3 regions of the Streptomyces sp. NBC_01515 genome follow, and region 2 is predicted to be linked to each of the others. Evidence: riboswitches for the same ligand, from Rfam matches in the RefSeq annotation. Region 2 holds a riboswitch; each other region holds the start of a gene.
The links. A riboswitch is a leader RNA that binds a small molecule or an ion and turns the genes downstream of it on or off. The one in region 2 is predicted to bind cyclic di-AMP.
Positions count from the first base shown of each region.

Region 1 (6,948 bases), 5.6 Mb from region 2:
GCGGGTAGGCCGCCACGAGCTCCTCGTAGTACTCGGTCATCTCGGCGGCCGAGCGGGACTTGCCCTCGAACTCGTACTTGCCGTCCTTGTAGAACTCGGACGCGGCGACGTCGAGCGCGAGCCCGATCTGCTCGCCGGGGATGTAACCGGCCTGCTTGATGGCCTCGATGATGAGATCGAGCGCGGCGCGGTTGGACTCCAGGTTCGGGGCGAAGCCGCCCTCGTCGCCGAGACCGGTGGACAGGCCCTTGGTCTTCAGCACCTTCTTGAGGGTGTGGTAGACCTCGGCGCCCCAGCGCAGCGCCTCGGAGAAGGACTCCGCGCCGATCGGGGCGATCATGAACTCCTGGATGTCCACGTTGGAGTCGGCGTGCGAGCCGCCGTTCAGGATGTTCATCATCGGAACGGGCAGCAGGTGCGCGTTCGGGCCGCCGAGGTAGCGGAAGAGGGGGAGGTCGCTGGCCTCGGACGCGGCGTGCGCGACGGCGAGGGAGACGCCGAGGATGGCGTTGGCGCCGAGCGAGCCCTTGTTGTCGGTGGCGTCCAGGTCGAACATCGCCTGGTCGATCAGGCGCTGCTCGGTGGCGTCGTAGCCGACGAGCTCCGGACCGATCTGCTCGATGACGGCGAGGACGGCCTTCTCGACACCCTTGCCGCCGTAGCGGTTGGGGTCACCGTCGCGCAGCTCGATGGCCTCGAAGGCACCCGTGGAGGCGCCGGACGGAACGGCGGCACGACCCGTGCTGCCGTCGTCGAGGCCGACCTCGACCTCGACCGTGGGGTTGCCTCGGGAGTCCAGGATTTCCCGGGCTACGACGACGTCGATGGACGGCACGAGCATCTCCTTCTTGGGATCTGACGCGACTACGGCAACACCGCAGCGGCTCTGCGAGACGAGCCTAACCGGCTCGGGGCGATTGGCCATCCGGTCGGCCGCCTGATGGACAGAACCGAGAGTAAATTGTTTCCGAACGGAACAAAAAGTCCCGGCAAGCGGCAGGTATGGGGACGGGGGCGGCAGGCCGGGGACACGAAAAAGCCCCGCCCCGGTGCGTACGGGGGAACACGCACCGGAGCGGGGAGCCCGTGGGGGACGGGGGTGACCCTCACGAGGTCTCCATGATGGGGACCACGGATGTGAGGGCGCTGTGGTTCGGCTACGAGCCCGATATGTCGTTTCGGGCTGTCACTTCAGGTGGAGCTGCTGGCCCGGGAAGATGAAGTCGGCGTCGTCGACGATGTCCTTGTTCAGCTTGAACAGCTGCTGCCAGCCGCCCTTCACCTTGTGCTTCTCGGCGATGGAGCTGAGGCTGTCGCCCTTGACGACCTTGTACTCGCCGTCACCCTTCTTGACCTTCTTGCCGGTCGGGGTGGAGACGGTCTTCTTGGCGGCCGGGCGCTCGGCGGAGCGGGAGGCGGTGGTGTCGCTCGTGGAGCGCTCGGTGGTGCTCTTGGAGGAGCTGGAGCTGTTCGAGCCGCTCGACGAGCTGGAGCTGCCGCCGGAGTAGGAGGCGCCCGAGAGGCCGGTGCCGCAGGTGGGCCAGGCACCCTTGCCCTGGGCGGCGAGAACCTTCTCCGCCACGGCTATCTGCTGGGACTTGGAGGCCTGGTTCGCGGTGGAGGCGTAGGCGGTGCCGCCGTACGCGGCCCACGTCGAGGCGGAGAACTGCAGACCGCCGTAGTAGCCGTTACCGGTGTTGATGGACCAGTTGCCGCCGGACTCGCAGCTGGCGACCGTGTCCCACTCGGACGCGGTGGCGGCGGATGCGCTGCCGGTGGCCATCAGCGGCGCGGCGATCGCGACACCGGTGACGCCGGCGAGCGTGGCGACGCGGGTGGCCTTGGACGGACGGCGGTGCTTGCCCTTGCTGGAAAACAGCATGGAAGATCCCAATCCCCTCACCGACGCCTACGAGGTGAGCTGTCGGGTTCGGGCCGTGTGAGTTGCCCGGCCGTGCTCGTACGTCTCGTACGCGGCACGACTTAACCCCAAGCCGGTTCCGGTCGTCTCTCAACTCCCGGGCCCGGCGCTTACCTTGGGTCCCCCGCTCCTGCCTACGGCGCTTGACGCGACGACTGTTCCCGGAGGCCGCTGGCAGGACTCGGCGTGTGCGGCAACCGGGGCTCGTGGTGACGAGCGGCCTTGACCGTAGACACGGAATCGGCGGAATTCCAAAGACGATCAGGGCTTCTGAGACTCATCCCACACTTTGATCAAACCGGACATTCGACTCGAAGCGTGACGTGAACTCCCGCTGTTCTCTTGCTACTTTTCGTCCGCTTCCGTACCGACGTCCAAGGTCTGACCGGCGGCGATCTGGGTCGGATCGGCGCCTATCACCTTTTTGTTCTCGGCGTAGAGCGCGGTCCATCCGCCGTCGTAGCCAAGGGAGTCGGCGATGGACGCGAGGGAGTCGCCGGCGCGGACGGTGTAGGTCTGCGGCGACACGCTCTCCTCGGCACTGGCGCCGCGATGCTTACCGGCACTCTGCTGAGTGCTCTGCTGATCGCCCTGCTGGTCGTCGGAATCGCTGAGCGCGCCGGTGTCGACGAGGCTCCACTTGCCCACCGCCTGGGCCGGGTTGTCCGATTCGTCGATTTTCGGGGAGGCGGCGACCGAGTCGTTTCCGGTCGAAGGAGTGGTGGACTTGTCGGACTTGCTGGAGTTGTCCGTCGCGGTGGGCGAGGGGCTGTCGGACGACGAGTCGTCGCCGGACGCGTCGGACGAAGTCGAGTCCGTGGTGCCGGAGTCGGACAACCCGGAGGAAGCGGACGAGTCAGACGAACCGGAGTCGGAGCCAGAGTCGGAACCGGAGTCGGAGGAGCCGGTCGGGGTGGCCGACGGGGAGTCACTCGCGAGGCCGGTGTCGACGTCCGTCGAACCCGAGGTGGTGGTGAGACCGGAGAGCAGCGCGCAGGTGGTCCACGCGGAGGTGCCCTTGTCGTCGAGGACCTTCTCGGCGACGGCTATCTGCTGCGAGCGGCTGGCCAGGTCGGCGCTCGGGGCGTAGGCGAGGCCGCCGTACTTCTCCCATTCGTCCTGGGTCATCTGCAGGCCGCCGAAGTAGCCGTTGCCGTCGTTCATGCTCCAGGAGCCGCCGCTCTCGCAGTTGGCCACCTTGTCCCAGGTGGTGCCGTCGGCGGCGTTCGCGGAGGCGGCGGCGAGGAGGGGGATGGCGATGGCGGAGCCGGTCACCCCGGCCGCGACGAGGAGTGCCGGAGCCTGACGGGGGCGACGGTGACGACCGTTCCCGGAGAGCATGCGGAGGCCTTTCGCGTGACAGCGGGGGGACCGCGCGGCGGGTGGTGCGGGGGTACTGCGAGGGGTGATGCGGGGCGCCGCGCTGGTACGTGAACGTACCCACAGTCGATCACTTGTCACAAGTTAATGCCACGGAGATCACGTGAAGATCACAGAGTTGAAGAACTGTCACTTTTGGGTTTAGGGGGCTGGATTGCCGGTTCAGCGGTGCCCCGGACCACCTGTTCAACGGCGTTCCGGGGTGAACTCCACGGGGAGGGTGCGCAGTCCGCGCATGATGAGGCCGCCGCGCCACCGCAAGTCGGCCGGATCTCCGGCGAGTTGCAGGTCGGGGAGGCGGGTCAGGAGGGTGGCGAGCGCGGTCTGACCCTCCAGGCGGGCGAGCGGGGCGCCGAGGCAGTAGTGGATGCCGTGGCCGTAACCGAGGTGTTGATTGTCACGGCGCCCGAGATCGAGGACATCGGGATCGGCGAACCGTTCCGGGTCCCGGTCCGCGGCGGCCAGTACGACCAGCACGGGGTCGCCGGCCGCGATGTCCTGCCCGCCGAGGGTGAGGGGACGGGTGGCGAAGCGCCAGGTGGCGAGCTCCACCGGGCCGTCGTAGCGCAGGAGTTCCTCCACGCCGGTTTCGAGGAGGCCGTGCTCCCCCGCGGCCAGGGACTTCTCCAGGCGGGCACGCTGCTCAGGGTGGGTGAGCAGGGCGTACGTGCCGTTGCCGATGAGGTTGACGGTCGTCTCGAAGCCGGCGAAGAGCAGGATGAAGGCCATCGCCGCGACCTCGTTCTCGGTGAGGTGCTCACCATGGTCGGAGGCGCGGATGAGGCCCGACAGGAGGTCTTCGCCGGGGACGGGAGTGGGAGTGCCGGAGAGGTTCCCGCCGGGGTGCGGTGTGGGGGCGTCGGAGAGGGCTTCGCGCTTGCGGTGGATGAGGTCGGCGAGATAGCTCCGCATCTTCTTGACGGACCGCGCGACTCCGCCGCGCGGCCCGCCGCCGTGCCGGATCATCATGCCCGCCCAGTCCCGGAAGTCGTCCTGGTCCTCACGGGGGACGCCGAGGAGGTCGCAGATGGCGTAGATGGGGAGCGGGAAGGCGAAGTCGTGGATGAGGTCGGCGGAGCCGTCGGCTGCGAACCGGTCGATCAGATCGTTCGTCAACTCCTGCACCCGGGGCGCGAATTCGGCCACCCGCCGGGGTGTGAACGCCTTGCTGACCAGTCGTCGGAGGCGGGTGTGGTCCGGCGGGTCGATGTTCAGCAGATGCGTCATCAACTCGGCCTTGCGCTCACCCGGGATACCCGTCTTGCCCTTCGCGTGCGCCGGTTCGTCATGATGCGCGGGGTTCTTGGAGAGGCGGGGGTCGGCGAGGGCCTGCTTGGCATCGACGTAACGGGTGACCAACCAGGCCTCCACCCCGCTGGGGAGCCGCGTCTTGTGCACGGGGGCGTGCTCGCGGAGCCAGGCGTAGGTGGGGTAGGGGTTGGTGGCGAATTCCCACGTGAAGAGGTCGGGGGTGGGGGTCGCGGGGTTGGGCGGGGTGGAGTGGCTGGGCTGGTTGGTCACTCCTTGACGGTATCCGGGGTGGGGGTGGGGGCGTCCTCGGGTGGTGGGGGCAGCGCGGCGGGGAGGCCGATGGGGTTGGCGGTGGCGGCCCTGCGGTACCAGTCCTGGGCTTCGGCGGACTTGCCCTGCAGTTCCAGCAACTCGGCGATGGACCGCTCCGCGTCGGTGACGCCCCCGTCGAGGGCCTGGCGATACAGCTCCATCGCCTCGTCGAACCGGTCCTCCTCGACCATGCATGCGCCCAGGTTGTGCGCCGCGGTCGCGTCTCCGGCACACGCGGCCTGCTGCAGCAGGAGGATGATCTTTTCCGCGTCGGGCTCTGGCTGCCATGAGAGATAGAGGCCCAACTCGCCTGCGCCACGCGCCTCGCCCCATGCGGCGGCGTGGCGCAGCCAGACGTCCGCCTCTGAGTCGCGCCATCTGCTGAGGAGAACACCGAGGCTTACCGCGACCTCCCGACGGCCGGCGGCCGCGGCCTTGCGGTACCAGCGCAGCGCCTCGTCCTCACGGCCGGTGCCGACCAGCATGTCGCCCAGTTCGTGGGCGGCTACGGCGTTGCCTGCTGCGGCGGCTTTGCGCAACCAGGCTTCGGCTTGGTCGCGGAGGACGGCTCCGAGGGTGGCCGCAGCCCAGGAGCTGCCGGCCTCGGCTGCCTGCTCCAGATATGGCATGGCCAGCTTGATGCCGCCGAAGGTCAGGAAGAACGTGGCCAGTTCCTCGTCCCCTTGGATGCCGTCCACTTCTGCCGCCCGGCGGAGCAGGTCCCGGCGCTCATCGAGTCCGACGCGGCTGGCGAAGGCGATCATCAGGACCGTGTCATCCCCCTTGAGCCGAGGGTGCAACGCGGTACGAGCCGCGTCGAGCACGGCATCGCGGTCGACGGAGGGACCCGGCCCGGACTGGTCCAGCAGCGTCCACCACACCCCGTCCGGTACCGGTTCCAGGTCGCTTCCCGATCTCAGGGCTTCCGCGACGAGAGCCCCGTACGCCCGCCAGGTCCCCGCCTCGTCCCCTTGCACCAGGAGCCCCGACACACCGAAAAGGGGTGTCGTCGCCCAAGCGAAAGCGTCCTCGAACGACTCGCGTTTCTCCGTCCCGTACTGATCCTGGAGCGTTCTCAGCAATTCAAACGGCACCGCTCCCCTGACCCCGCACCGGGCGACGTCCACTGCGGCACGGACCAGCAACTGACCACGTGGGTGCTGCACTTGGGTCCCCACGCGCCGCCACTCGTCGAACAGCAGATGCCCGATCGCGAAGTACGAGGCCGCTCCCTCCCGGCCGCTCCACATGTACGCCGAGTACGCGCGCGGGTCGTCGAGCCCCGCCAGCCGCTCCAGTTCGGCGTCGCTCCACTCGCGAGCCAGCTCCACCGTGCGGGCCGCGGCGATGACCCGCTCGCCCGGGGCCGTCCCGGAGCGGCGCCGGTAGTACTCCTCGGGGCTGATCGTGCCGACCATGACCGCTCCGAGGGAGGTGAATCGTCCCAGGAGCCTCAGGTCGAGACCGCCGCTTCCCAGGTGGTCGGTCACCTCGTCCAGCCAGATGACGTAGTCACCGGGCTTTCCGTCCAACGCGCTCAGCACGGCACGCAGGTCGTCTCCCGGGTCCGGGGCGCAGAGGGTGTGCCCCTCCAGCGACCGCACTCCTTGCCACGCCATGTACGACTTGCCCGCGTACGGCTCTCCGAGGATCAGCACCAGGCCGTTGTGCGCGAGACGGGTACGGAGGTCGTCGTCGCAGTCCCGCCGCACGTACGGCGGCACGTCGGGCAGACCGGGCACGTGCCGCGTCGGCCGTACGCCGAACTCCACGGGGCCTACGTGACCGACGGGGCGCCAGGCGGGCAGGGCGGGGGTGGGGGTGGAGGTAGGGCCGTAGTGGTTGTGCTGGACTGCGGCGACCGTGCCTTTGAAGGTGCTGCCTCGGAAGTCGAGGTGGTCTCGGGAGGGGGATGGTTGTTCGGGCGGGTGTGCGGCCAGGGTGGGATCGAACTCGTTGATGAGTGAGGTGAGTTCGGTGGCCGCCGCCGCTGGGGTGGCCGCGTTCATGAGCACGTCGAGCAGGAAGAGGCGCCAGTGCCGCCTGAGCTCGACGAAGGTCGGAGGGTTCGGTCCCCGTAGTCG
Region 1 covers NZ_CP109416.1:4,950,281-4,957,228, forward strand. The annotation lists gene eno (phosphopyruvate hydratase) at 1-841, opposite strand, end outside; gene OG407_RS22005 (transglycosylase family protein) at 1,187-1,882, opposite strand; cyclic di-AMP (ydaO/yuaA leader) riboswitch at 1,892-2,073, opposite strand; gene OG407_RS22010 (transglycosylase family protein) at 2,267-3,262, opposite strand; gene OG407_RS22015 (cytochrome P450) at 3,488-4,822, opposite strand; gene OG407_RS22020 (tetratricopeptide repeat protein) at 4,819-6,948, opposite strand, start outside.
Region 1: linked by a shared signal. The riboswitch ahead of OG407_RS22005 (transglycosylase family protein) and the one ahead of OG407_RS46540 (NlpC/P60 family protein) in region 2 are both predicted to bind cyclic di-AMP.

Region 2 (6,948 bases):
GCTGCGCCGCGACTCGATCCACGGCCAGTTCCAGGGCACGATCACCGTCGACGAGGCGAGCAACACGATCATCGCCAACGGCAACGAGATCAAGGTGATCTACGCGGGCGACCCGTCCGAGGTCGACTACACGGCGTACGGCATCAAGGACGCCATCCTCATCGACAACACGGGCAAGTGGCGTGACCGGGAAGGACTTTCGCAGCATCTGCGGCCCGGCATCGACAAGGTCGTGCTGACCGCGCCCGGCAAGGGCGACGTCCCGAACATCGTGCACGGCGTCAACCACGACACGATCAAGCCGGACGAGCAGATCCTGTCCTGCGCGTCCTGCACGACCAACGCGATCGTGCCGCCGCTGAAGGCGATGGCCGACGAGTACGGTGTGCTGCGCGGCCATGTGGAGACCGTCCACTCGTTCACCAACGACCAGAACCTGCTGGACAATTACCACAAGGCGGACCGGCGCGGCCGTTCGGCGCCGCTGAACATGGTGATCACCGAGACCGGTGCCGCCTCCGCCGTCGCCAAGGCGCTGCCCGACCTGAAGGCGCCGATCACCGGCAGCTCGATCCGGGTTCCGGTGCCGGACGTCTCGATCGCGATCCTCAGCCTGCGGCTGGGCCGGGAGACCACCCGCGCCGAGGTACTGGACTACCTCCGCGATGTCTCGCTGACGTCGCCGCTCAAACGGCAGATCGACTTCACCACCGCCCCCGACGCGGTGTCGAGCGACTTCATGGGCTCACGCCACGCCTCGATCATCGACGCGGGCGCCACCAAGGTCGACGGCGACAACGCGATCCTCTACCTCTGGTACGACAACGAGTTCGGATACTCCTGCCAGGTCGTCCGCGTCGTCCAGCACGTCTCCGGGGTGGAGTACCCCACGTATCCCGCCCCGGCTGTCTGAGGCCTTCCGCCCCGGCCCGCTGAACGTGTGACGGCCCGGCCACCCCCAAGTGGGGGGCGGCCGGGCCGTTGTTGTCACAGACCTGCACTTGGGTGTGCTGAGTCAGCGTGTACTGCGCTTGCCTCGGTACAGCACGACGAATCCGGCGACGAGCAGCAGCGCGCCGGCCACCGCGGGCCACAGATTCGCGCCGGTCTCCGCCAACCCGCCCTGCGCCTGCGGCTGGTTGGGGCCTACGGCGGCGTAGCTCTCGCCGCCCGAGGACGAAGCGGGCGGTGTCGTCACGGCACTGCCGACCTCGCCGCCGGAGCCGTTGCCCGAACTCCCCTGCGTCTGGCTCGACTTGGACCCTTCGGTCTTCGTGTCGGCCTTGGGGACCGAGACAGCCGTCGTCAGGTCACCGGGATCGGTGGTCTGGACGTCGGTGGGCTCGGGGGCGTTGCTCTCGGTGTCCGGGGCGCTCGTCGCGGGATCCGCGGTGGGCTGGTCACCGTTGCCGCCGTTGTCACCGTTTCCGGCATTGCCGCCGCTGCCGCCGTTGCCCTGGTTGCCGCCGTTCCCGGCGGGCTCGTCGGACGCGGTGGCCGTGGGCGCCGCCGTAGCGGTGGCGGTGGCCGTCGGGGACTCCTGCGGTTCACCGGAACCCCCACCGTTCCCGGAGCCGCCACCCGAACCGGAGCCGCCACCCGAACCGGAGCCGCCACCGGAGCCGGAGCCGTCACCCGAGCCCCCGGGGTCGTCGTTCGTCCCGGCGCCGCACTTGTCGCCGTTGTTGATGCAGTTGACCATGTCCTTCATCAGGCCCTCGTCGAAGACGTTGATGAAGTCGCCGTGGTCGGTGACGGGCTTGTGCTGCTGCTCGGGGAAGGAGTCCACCGCGAACAGCGGGGTCGTCTTGCCGCCGTCCTGGAGGCTCGGCGCGTCGACGTCGTAGACGATCCGCTGCACCAGTTGCGGGATGGCCTCGAAGCCGGCCGGGCAGGAGCCGTCGGCGGCCTCGAAGGCCACGTGGGTGCGGTGGTTGGCGCTGTCGATGTTGCGGCCGTCCCAGCAGCTCTGGAACTTGAAGGTGCGCACCACGTCACTGCCCGCGGGGCACAGCGGGTACTTGTCCTTGAGCTGCCGGTCCTCGAAACCGGTGCAGCTCCAGGAGGCGTTGGCGTTGGCCGGGCCGTTGACGAAGGCCTTGGCGTCGCCGGTGATGATGCGCAGGAGGCGCGGCATCGCGACGACCTTGCTCTTCGGGTTGCCCACGAACGTCAGCGTGGCCGCCTTCGCGGTCACGATCTGACCGGAGTTGCCCTCCGTGCCGCCGCCGGGCTTGTCGGCGTCCCGCTCCTGCTTACCGTTCTGGAGGCGCAACACGGGCCAGTAGTAAGTGGACTTGTCGCCCGGGTTCTCGCAACTCGTGTCGGCCTTCGCCAGGTCGTCGTCGCTCGCGAAGGCGTTGTTCGACTGGTTGCCGATGTAGTCGTGGAAGTGGTGGGCGCCGTTGGTGACCCCGGGCGCGACGATCACGTTGTCGGAGTTGAACAGGCCGTTCTCGTTCACGCCGCACGCGGTGACGAACGTGCCGCGGGAGGCGTCGGCCTGGTCCTGCGGGGTGCTCACGTTGGGCTGCACGGAGGTGATGTCCGCGTAGTCCGAGGCGACGGGCCCGTTCGCGGACTGCTGGTTCCCCTGCTGCCCCTGGCCGTCACCCTGCTGCTGGCCCTGGCCGGTCGGGTCGGCGCTGCCGCTCTGGTCGCCCCCGCTGCCGTTCTCGTCGCCGTTCGTGGGGGCGATCAGGGTGCAGCCGGCGAGCGCGTCGAGACCCTCCGGGCGGTCCCCGACGCGGTCGATGGCGTCATCGATCCGCCCGATGGTCGCGGCCCGTTTCTCCTTCAACGGATTCATGATCGCGTTGTCGGCGAAGGAGGCGTCCTGGCGTATGGACTCCGTCGAGTCCTTCAGTTTCTGGTAGGCCTCGGTTATCTGCTGGTCCAGAAGCGCGAGTTGGGCGTCGACCTCGGTCTTCGCCTCGTCGGGGACCGACGTCAACTGGGTGCCGATGTCCGGGCAGTCGATCGTCGCGCCACTCGATGCCGCATCAGGAGACCCTTGCTGGGACGAGTCACCGCCCCAACCGCCCTCGGACGCCGACGCGTAGACGTTCGCCGCCACCAGTCCTCCGCCGCCCAGCATCAGGGCGACTGCTGCCATCGTCGCGCGTCGTGCGCCCGTTGGGCGTCTGCGCGTGTTGCGTGCCAAGGAAGTTGCTCCTACACGTATCGGTCGGCCCGGATCGTCCCGGCATGGAAATCCCCCGTTCCAATACGGAGCCGGATGCCGGTGTGTTCAACCGTCCCAAAAATTCATAGCGACCTCATATGGATCACCCGACCCGGCGGGCCCACAACCCCTCAGCCGAACCCTCGACGCAGGTGGCTGAAGTATCTGAGCGAGGTAAAGGTCACAAAAACGTATCGGACATATCGCGCTTCAACCTTCACACGAGGCACACACGTTGGCTAAGTTGGCGCTCAGACCGTACGACCTACTCCGGCGATCAGCGCCGGGCCGCACGGTTTGCGCCGAGTCCGGTGGGTCGCTCGCGACAGCCGGAGCCGAGGACCCAACCGACTTGGGGTGAATCGGCCCAACTGCCCCTCCGGGCAAGGGTCGTAGGGCAATCCTTCCGTGATCGGCCGCCCGAACCCGACAGCTAACTCGGTAGGCGCGATACGGAAGGAGCACGTCTGCCATGCCGGCAGAACGAAGTACGCGCACCGGAGGCAGTGGCCCCACCGTGGACGACCGACCCAGCCGTGACGAAGTCCAGCGGCGGATCAACTCCCTTTACGACAGGGCCGAGACGGCCACCGGAAACTACAACGCCACACGCAAGATGTCCGGCGGCCAGCGCAAGCGCGCCGAGCCCCGTCCCAGCGCGTCGCGTCCTTCCGACCCCGCCCAGGACGCCGTCACTCGGCAGTTGTTCGACCGCGCTCGCGCCCAACTGGGCCCGACCGTACCGGCGAAGCTGCCGCCCGGCAGAACTCCCGCCCGCTCGGCGGCACCCCGGCCCGAGCGGTCCGAGCGGCGCCCCGAGCCCGAGGGCGGCGCCCGAGCGCTTGAGGCGCAGCCCAGCCGCGCCGTGGCCGAACTGACCGCGGGTACCGGCGCACCGGAGCCCGTCACCCCGCAACTCACCGCGCCCGTCGCGGAGTTGACGGCCGGACCGGTCGCCGCACTGCCGCCCGCCGCTCCGCAGGCACTCCAGATGCCGCAGATCGCCGCGGCGCAGACATTCCAGTCGCCGCAGATGCCGTACATGCAGCAGATGGCCCAGATGCCGCAGCCGACCGTCCTCGACCTGCCGCCCGTGCCCGCCATCGAGGTGCCGCCCATGCCCGTCGTGGAGGCACAGCAGTTCGCCGTCGCGACCGCACCGGCGCCGGCCTTCGACCCGCTCACCGCGGACCTGGAGCTGCTCCCGTACATCGCCGCTCCGCGCACCGAAGCCGCCCCGGCGAGCGCCCCTTGGGCGACCCCGGAGACGCCCTGGCCCGCCCCCGAGACGACCTGGTCCACCGGTCAGATCCCGATGGTGGCCGAGCAGCCTGCCTGGTCGACCGGGCAGGTCCCCATGGTGACCGAGCAGCAGACCTGGTCCACCGGGCAATTCCCCGTGGTGACCGAGCAACCCACGTGGTCCACCGGGCAGATGCCCATGGTCACCGAGCAGCCCGTCGCCCAGCCCGCCTGGTACCCCGCTCCGGAACCGGACTGGCGCCCGCCGCAGCAGGAGTGGCAGCCGACCGCCCCCGCCGCCGAGGTCTCCTTCGCCGCGGCCCCGGTCGTCGTCCCCGAGTTCACGCTGCCCACGGCTCCGCCGATGGCCCCGGAGATCCTTCTCCCGCCGGCCCCGGCCATGAGCCCGATGACCACCACGGCCGTCCCCGCCGTACCGGACGCGGGCACGCAGAGCAAGACCGCCACCGCGCTCGCCTTCGCCCGCGCACAGATCGGCAGGCCCTGCCTGTGGGGCGCGGCGGGACCGGACGCGTACGACTGCTCCAGCCTCACCCAGGCCGCCTGGAAGGCAGCGGGCGTCCTCCTCCCGCGCACCGCCCAGGAACAGTCGGGCGCCGGCGCCCTCGTCCCGCTGACGGACATCCGCCCCGGCGACCTGATCTTCTTCTACGACAGCATCGACCACGTCGGCCTCTACACCGGCAACGGCCTGATGATCCATGCGCCGAGCCCGGGTACGCCGATACGCGAGGAGTCGATCTTCTACGCCGGTGCCGCCGCCATCCGGGGCGCCGTACGGCCCGCCTGATCCGATCGGGGCCGGGCATTTCCCGGCCCCGACCGCACACCCCGCGACACTCCCGGCCAACCGCGTCATAGACCCGTACGAGTGGTGCATCCTGGGACACGGTCGTAGCGTCGACAGAGACACGACGACCGCGCCCCGGCAGGCGGGCCCACCGCTGGTGCGGGGCGACGAGGACGAAGAGGCGGCCGGGAGCGCACATGTACAGACACACCATGGTCGGAATCGTCACGCTGTGTGCCGCAGCCCTGCTCGGGCCGGCCGTCGGCACCTCGTCGGCGGCCCCGAGCACGGTCCCGGCGACCGCCCACCGACAGCTCCAGGACCCCGTGCTCGTCGACTGCCTGTGGCATCCCCAGGTGCGCCCCACCGACTTCATGCTCGCCTGCGGCGACGGCAACAGCCGCCTCACGTCGCTGCGTTGGACGTCCTGGAACGACAACTCCGCGACGGCCACGGGCGTCAACTGGGTGAACGACTGCAAACCCTATTGCGCGGTGGGCAAGTTCCACTCGTTCCCGGTCACCGTCCGGCTCGACACCACCCGGACCTGGAAGCGGCACCCGCAGGCGCGGCAGTACACCGAGATCACCCTGACGTACCCCGGCGCGAGGCCGGACAAGTTCCAGCACACGGTGACCTACCCCCTCTGGAACTGACTCAGAGCGCCAGCTCCACCACCAGCGGCCGGTGATCCGAGATCGCCGTCCTCGGTGCGTGCGCCGCCCCTACGGCGTCCGCGCCGAGCCCCGTCGCCAGGATGTGGTCGAGCTGGACGAGCGGCCGGTGCGACGGAAAGGTCGCCCGCCGCGCCGAACTCCGCCAGCCACGCGGCACGGTCGCGTTCAGGGTGAGCCGGGGAAGGGCGCCGAAGAGGTTGAAGTCGCCCATCAGCACCCGGGGTTGGGGCAGACCGGCGATCCAGCGGCGCACGGTGCGCAGCTGCCCGATGTTCCAGCCCGGCACGAACGAGAGATGGACGGCCACGACGGTGAACGGGCCGTGCGGTCCTTCCAGTACGGCAGCCAGGGCGGCTCGGGGCTGATCCCGCGCCAGCACCGGAACCGCCTGCCCGGCCACCCGCAACGGCATGCCGAAGGGTGCCGCCGGGAGCCGCAGGGCCCGCCACTCGTGGACCGGGAGCCGGGACAGCAACGCCAGTCCGTGCGAAGGGACTTCGGGCTGCTGAGCCCCGGGGCCGTAGACGCGCATCCCGGGCTCGGTCGGGTCCGGGACCCAGCCCTGGCCGGGCACGGAACGGCAGTGCAGCGCCGTCGCGTATCGCCAGTCGCGTGCGCCCATCGCGTCGGCGGCGACGGCCGCCTGATCGACACCGCCCGACCGTTCCTGGAGGCAGTCGATCTCCTGGAGCGCCACCACGTCGGCGTCCAGGGACGCGACGGCTTCGGCGAGGGGTGCCGAGGGGTCGCCGGGGGCAGCGGGGTTCGGGCGGCCGTCCGGCTGGATCCGCCGGCCGTGCAGCACGTTGAACGTCGCGCATCTCACCAGTAACTCACCCATGATCAGGCCGCATTGTACGGAGGTCGCCTGTGAGTGGGGCTCCCCCGGTTCCGCCGTCGCGAAAATGTACTTGCGTAACTCAATCAATCCGCTATAGTTGAGTAAGTCAAGCAAACTTACGCGGCCGTATCACCGAGGCGCAGCGTACGGAGCGGATGGAGACCGCCATGGACGACGCGCCCCGGACCCCGGC
Region 2 covers NZ_CP109416.1:10,520,434-10,527,381, reverse strand. The annotation lists gene OG407_RS46550 (glyceraldehyde-3-phosphate dehydrogenase) at 1-913, shown strand, start outside; gene OG407_RS46545 (DUF1996 domain-containing protein) at 1,016-3,115, opposite strand; cyclic di-AMP (ydaO/yuaA leader) riboswitch at 3,475-3,648, shown strand; gene OG407_RS46540 (NlpC/P60 family protein) at 3,657-5,237, shown strand; gene OG407_RS46535 (hypothetical protein) at 5,435-5,893, shown strand; gene OG407_RS46530 (endonuclease/exonuclease/phosphatase family protein) at 5,895-6,755, opposite strand; gene OG407_RS46525 (GtrA family protein) at 6,923-6,948, shown strand, end outside.

Region 3 (6,948 bases), 3.9 Mb from region 2:
TATCTCGTCTCGGTCGCGGGCGGCTGGCTCGCCGACCGCATCCTCGGTTCGTACCGCGCGGTGCTGTGGGGCGGCATCCTGATCGCCTGCGGGCACTACGCGATGGCGGTCCCCACCTCCACGATGACCTGGGTGGGCCTCGGCCTGATCAGCGCCGGCACCGGCCTGCTCAAGCCCAACGTGGCCACCATGGTCGGCAAGCTCTACCGCACCGACGACGAGCGCCGTGACGCCGGTTTCGCGCTCTACTACATGGCGATCAACATCGGCGCCTTCGCGGGCCCGCTGATCACCGGCTGGCTCGGCGACCACGAGGGCTGGCACTGGGGCTTCTCGGCCGCCGCGGTCGGCATGACCTTCGGGCTCATCCAGTACGTCGCAGGGCGCCGCCACCTGGCCGGTCGCAGGAACACCGCGGAGTTCGCGCTCGCGCCGGACGCGCTGCGCCGCGCGGTGCGGCTGATCGTCGTGGGCATCCTGGTCGCCGCCGTGCTCGCGACCGGGCTGGCCACCGCCGGCTGGCTGACGATGGGCCGCTTCGTCGACCTGCTCACGGTGATCTCCGTGATCGCCCCGGTCGTGTTCTTCTCGGTGATGTTCACGAGCCCCCGGGTGACGTCCGAGGAACGCGGCCGGCTGCGCCCGTACATCGTGCTCTTCCTGGCCTCCACGGTCTTCAACTTCATTCTCTTCCAGGCCTATTCGACGATGATGCTGCTGGCCGCGTCGAACGCCGAGACGACCATCCTGGGCTTCGACTTCCCCGCCAGCTGGTACGCGAGCGCGCTCGGTGCCTTCGAGGTGGGTCTCGCGCCCGTGGTCGCCGCGCTCTGGGTCCGCATGGGCCGCGGCCAGCCGCACGCCTCCAACAAGATCGCGATCGGCGTCGTCCTCGGCGGCCTCTCCTTCCTTCTGATGGTCCTGCCGACCAGCGGGCACAGCGGCGACGCCTACCGGATGTCGGCCTGGTGGATCGTCGGCTCGTACTTCCTGCTCGGGCTCGGCGACATCCTCCTGGAGACCTCCGGCATGTCGGCCACCACCAAGCTCGCCCCGGCCGCCTTCTCCAGCCAGACCATGTCCCTCTGGTTCCTGTCCCTCGCCCTCGCGAACGGCATCCAGGCCCAGACGGTGAAGCTCTACGACGACGTCTCCAAGCCGGCCTACTTCGGCGTCAACGGCGCGATCGCGGTGGCCGCGGGCCTCGCGGTGATGGCCGCCGCGCCGTGGCTGCGCCGGACCATGCATCCGGTCCACTGAACCCAGGGGTCCCCTCATGCGCATCCGTACGTCCTTCCCCCACGAGACGACCCACGAGGACATCCGCATCCCCCTCGCGGACGGAACCCGCCTCTACGCGCGCGTGTGGCGCCCGGTGACGGACGAACCCGTCCCCGCACTCCTCGAATACCTCCCGTACCGCCTGACCGACTGGACCGCGCCCCGGGACGCCCAGCGCCACCCCTGGTACGCGGGCCACGGCTACGCCTCCGTCCGGGTCGACGTGCGCGGGCACGGCAACAGTGAGGGTGCCCCCGGCGACGAGTACGACGCCCAGGAACTCGCCGACGGCGTAGAAGTGGTCAACTGGCTTGCCGCGCAACCCTGGTGCACCGGCAGGGTCGGCATGTTCGGCATCTCCTGGGGCGGCTTCAACTCCCTCCAGATCGCGGCCCTCGCGCCCGAGCCGCTCAAGGCGATCGTCACGGTCTGCTCCACGGACGACCGCTACGACAACGACGTGCACTACATGGGAGGTTCCGCCCTCGCCGTCGACCTGCACGCCTGGGCGGCCACGATGCTCGCCTTCGTCGCCCGCCCGCCGGACCCCGAGTACGCGGGCCTGATCTGGCGCGACATGTGGCTCAAGCGCCTCGAACGGATCGACCCGTTCATCCACACCTGGCTCGCCCACCAGATCCGCGACGACTACTGGAAGCACGGCAGTGTCTGCGAGGACTACGGCGCGATCGACGCGGCCGTCCTCGCGGTGGGCGGCTGGCACGACCCGTACCGCGACACGGTCCTGCGGCTCGTCGAACACCTCCCGCCGGACCGCGTACGCGGCCTCATCGGCCCCTGGTCGCACCAGTACCCGGACCGCGGCCTGCCGCCGGGCCCCGCGATCGGCTTCCTCCAGGAGACCCTCCGCTGGTGGGACCACTGGCTCAAGGACAAGGACACCGGCGTCACGTCCGACCCGCTCCTACGGGCCTACGTCAGCGACTCCCACCCCCCGGCCACGGTCTACGACACCCTCCCGGGCCGTTGGGTCGGCGAGCCCGCGTGGCCCTCGCCGCACGTGAAGACGACGACGTACGGCCTCCGGGGTGCGCCCGTGATCGTCCGCTCCCCCATGCACACCGGTGTGGACGCGGGCCGTTTCTTCCCCTTCGGGAACGACGCCGATCTCCCGCCGGACCAGCGGGACGAGGACGCGCGGTCGGCCTGCTTCGAGTTCGAGGTGCCGGCCGAGACATGGGTGCTGGGGCGGCCGAGGGTACGGCTCCGGCTGACCTGCGGGGTGCCGCGCGGGCAGGTGATCGCCCGGCTGTGCGACGTGGCCCCCGACGGTGCCTCGACCCTCGTCACCCGGGGTGTGCTGAACCTGTCGGCGCGGCACGGGCGGGACCGGGCGGTGCCGTGGACGCCGGGCACCACCGAGGACGTCACCTTCGAGCTGAACGGCATCGGGCACGCGTTCCCGCCCGGGCACCGCATCCGGCTCGCGGTGTCGTCGGCGTACTGGCCGTGGATCTGGCCGCAGCCGGAGTCTTCGGCGGGGTTCACGCTGGACCCGGAGGGCAGCGCGCTCGAACTCCCGGTGCGGGAGCAGGAGTTGACGGAGGGCATCCGTTTCGAGGAACCCGAGGAGGCCGAGCCGCTCGGGGTCAACTACCCGGCGACCCTTGACGAACCACGCCCCGAGCGGTTGGTCGTACGGGATGTCGCGAAGGGCGAGTGGCGGCTCGAAGTGGATCCCCGGTACGGCGGCACGCGCGTGTACCCGGACGGGCTCGAATTCACCGAGGACGCGTTGGAGACGTACACGATCGACGAGTCGGACCCGCTGTCGGCGCGCACCCGGTCGGACTGGTCGATCCGGCTGCACCGGCCGGAGCTGGGATGGGACACGACCGTGCGGACGCGGTCGGAGATTACTTGCGACGAAACGGAATTTATTACCTCGAACGAGGTCATCTGCACCGAGGGCGAAGAAGTGATCTTCCACCGCACATGGGAGAAAAGGATTCCGAGAACTGCCAGTTGAGGGCGAATGCCCGATTTGCCGTTCTTAATCCTCCCGTGAGTTGGGTCACGCGTTTCTGTGTGTGACCTGTGTCCTGGTCTGCCCGCGTTTTCCCTTACGGCATTTGACAGTTGACCCTTGGCTCGCGCAAAGGATCAAGCGCCCCATACGCCTCAGACCAAGGTCAATAGGGGTTAGGTGTGATTCCGCCACTTGTTCCGGACATGTGCTCTCGCATAGTTTCCCGGCCTGTCGAGCGGAACGCCGAATCCTGCCGCCGCCCGGCATCCCAGTCACGAACTTCTCGCACGGCAGGAGCGGGGGAACCAGGTAAGTCGCCGGGCCGGTCGTCATGACCGGAACGGCTTGGGGTTAAGTCACGTCCGCAAGGGCTTGGCCGGGCACCTCCCAGCCCGAACCCGACAGCTCACCTCGCAGGCGACGGAGAGGAACCTCGTCATGCCTGCAACCGCTCAGTCCCGCCGCGCCCGCCTCGTCCGCCGTGTCGTTGTCGCCGGTACCGGTGTCGCGATCCTCGCGCTGCCTGTCGTCGGTGCGACCACCGCGTCCGCGGCCACCACGTCGACCACCGCCTCGACCACGCTTGCCGGGTACCCCAACACCCTTGACGGGTGGATCCGGGAGTCGCTCGCGATCATGGCGCAGAAGGGGATTCCGGGTACGTACAACGGGATCTACCGGAACGTGATCCGTGAGTCTTCCGGGAACCAGTACGCGATCAACAACTGGGACTCCAACGCGGCGGCGGGTACGCCGTCGAAGGGGTTGCTTCAGGTGATCGACCCGACGTTCAACGCGTATCACGTTGCCGGGACTTCGTTCGATCCGTATGACCCGGTTGCGAACATCACCGCCGCCTGCAATTACGCGGCGGCCGTGTATGGGTCCATCGACAACGTGTACGGCGCTTACTAGAAAACGTTGGATCAGCCACGACGGGTTGTGTTTTGAGTGCAGCGCCGTCGTGGCTGGTCGCGCAGTTCCCCGCGCCCCTAAAAACAGGGCGTTCTAGCTGAAGAGTCTTTCGAGGACCAGCGCGATTCCGTCGTCCTCGTTCGAGGACGTCACCTCGTCGGCCACTGCCTTGAGTTCGGGGTGGGCGTTGGCCATGGCGACGCCGTGGGCTGCCCAGTCGAACATCGGGATGTCGTTCGGCATGTCGCCGAAGGCGATGGTGTCGGACGGGGTCAGGCCCAAGTGGCGGGCGGCGAGAGCCAGTCCCGTCGCCTTGGTGATGCCGAGTGGCTGGAGTTCGACGGTGCCGGGGCCCGACATGGTGACCGAGGCCAGGGAACCGACCACCGAGCGGGCCGTGGAGGCCAACTCGTCGTCCTCCAGGGCGGGGTGACGGAGCAGCACCTTGCTGATGGGTTCGCACCACAAGTCGTCGCGCCTGCCTACCCGCACCGCGGGGAGCGTGGGGTGCGGCATCAAGTAGCCAGGCTCGATCAGCGTCAGGCCGTCCACGCCGTCCTGGTCGACCGCCGCGTACACCTGGCCGACCTCCGCCTCGATCTTGCCGAGCGCGGTCTCCGCCAACTCCCGGTCCAGGGTGACCGACCAGAGCAGACGGTCCGCGCCGGCGTCGTACAACTGCGCGCCCTGTCCGCACACCGCGAGCCCTCTGGAGCCGAGGTCGTCGAGGAGGGGCCGCACCCTCGGGGCGGGCCGGCCGGTGACGACGAGGTGCCGGGCACCGGCCTCCGCCACCCGCCGCAGTACGGCGCGGGACCGGTCGGAGAGCGTGTCGTCGCCGCGCAGCAGCGTTCCGTCCAGGTCGGTGGCGATCAGTGCATATGCGAGGGGTGCGGCCATGATCAGAGAATACGGATGGAACGCCCCACCGACTCGACACGAACCGGACGGCTGCTGCCTTCACATGCGTGTACTCGTGTTCCGGTTGGTTTGACAATTACGACCGTTATGCCGACTCGCGTACCACCAGTTCCGTAGGCAGAATCACGCCCGCCGTGTCCTCGCCGGCGATCTGGGCGAGGAGCATCCTCACCATTTCGGCGCTGATGCGGTCGTAGGGCTGGCGCATCGTCGTGAGGGCCGGGGTGATGGAGGTGGCCGCCGCCGAGTCGTCGAAGCCTCCGACAGCGATGTCATCCGGGACCGAACGGCCGGACTGCTGAAGGGTGTTGACGACTCCCAGGGCCATGAGGTCCGAGGCTACGAAGACCGCGTCTATGTCGGGGGCCTGGGCGAGGAGTCTGCGGGCCGCTTCCTCGCCGCCCGTGCGCCGGTAGTCGCCCTCGACCACGAGGGTCGGGTCGTGGGGCAAGCCCGCCTCCGTGAGGACGTCCCTGTAGCCGGCCAGGCGGTCGGGGCCGCCGGGTGCGTCGAGTGGGCCGGTGACCATGGCGATGCGGCGGCGGCCGGCGGCGATGAGGTGGCGGACCATCTCCTGGGCGCCGTCGCGGTCGGCCGCGGCGACGTAGCTGTACTTGGAGGCGGCGCCCAGCGGCTTGCCGCAGGCCACCAACGGGATGCCCGCGTCCCGGAGTTCGGCCGCCACCGGGTCGCCGCTGTGGTTGGAGACGAGGAGGACGCCGTCCACGTGGCCCGAGGTGATGTACCGGGTCAGGCGACGGCGTTCGTCCTTCGACGAGGCCAGCATCAGCAGGAGCGGGATGTCGTGGCGGGCCAGGTGTTCGGTGCAACCCCGCAGCAGGACATTGAAGTTGGGGTCCTCGAAGAACTTCTCCTGCGGCTCGGTGAGGAGGAACGCCACCGAGTCCGACCGTCCGGTGCTCAGGGAACGGGCGTGCCGGTTGACGACGTAGCCCGTCTTCCTGATCGCCGTCTCCACCGCGGTGCGAGCGGCCGGCGAGACGTAGTGGCCGCCGTTCAGGAACCGGGAGACGGTCCCCCGGGAGACCCCTGCCTCCCGGGCCACGTCGTGGATGGTGGGCGGTTTACGGCGTCCGTTCGGACTGGTGGCCATGGTCCTCGTTCTGCCGGTTCAGGTGCGGTGGGGGGAGATACGGCTCAGCGCTTACACCTCAGGCCTTGACCGATCCGCTCAGCAGGTCCAGGGACCAGAAGCGCTGGATCACCAGGAACAGCGCGATCAGCGGCAGGATCGCGAGGAAGCAGCCCATGATGACCAGGGTGTAGAGCGCGGGCTGTGAGGCGCCCTGGTTGAGCAGGGTGTAAAGGCCCAGCGTGAGCGGGAACTTGGTGTCGTCCGCGAGCATCACGTACGGCAGCAGGAAGTTGTTCCAGATGCCGACGAACTGGAACAGGAACACCGTGATGAGCCCCGGCATCATCATCGGCACCGCGATCCGCGAGAAGATCCGCCACTCGCTCGCGCCGTCCATGCGGGCGGCTTCGAGGAGTTCGGCGGGCACGGAGGCGGCCGCGTAGATACGGACGAGGTAGACGCCGTAGGGGGAGAGGATCGACGGGAGGAGCATCGACCAGTACGAGTCGGCCAGGCCCAGTTTCGAGAGGAGGAAGTACTGGGGGACGGTCAGCACGATGCTCGGGACGAGGACGCCGGCCAGCATCAGCTTGAAGATGAACTCCCGTCCCCTGAAGGCGAATCGGCCCAGTGCGTAGCCGCCGGCGGCCGAGACCGCGGCGGAGAGCAGGGCGCCGCCGCCCGCGTAGAAGAGGGAGTTGACCATCCACTGCCAGTAGATGCCGTCGCGGTACGCGCTCAGGTC
Region 3 covers NZ_CP109416.1:6,665,373-6,672,320, reverse strand. The annotation lists gene OG407_RS30250 (peptide MFS transporter) at 1-1,260, shown strand, start outside; gene OG407_RS30245 (CocE/NonD family hydrolase) at 1,277-3,271, shown strand; cyclic di-AMP (ydaO/yuaA leader) riboswitch at 3,503-3,704, shown strand; gene OG407_RS30240 (transglycosylase SLT domain-containing protein) at 3,710-4,186, shown strand; gene OG407_RS30235 (HAD family hydrolase) at 4,280-5,086, opposite strand; gene OG407_RS30230 (LacI family DNA-binding transcriptional regulator) at 5,193-6,221, opposite strand; gene OG407_RS30225 (carbohydrate ABC transporter permease) at 6,280-6,948, opposite strand, start outside.
Region 3: linked by a shared signal. The riboswitch ahead of OG407_RS30240 (transglycosylase SLT domain-containing protein) and the one ahead of OG407_RS46540 (NlpC/P60 family protein) in region 2 are both predicted to bind cyclic di-AMP.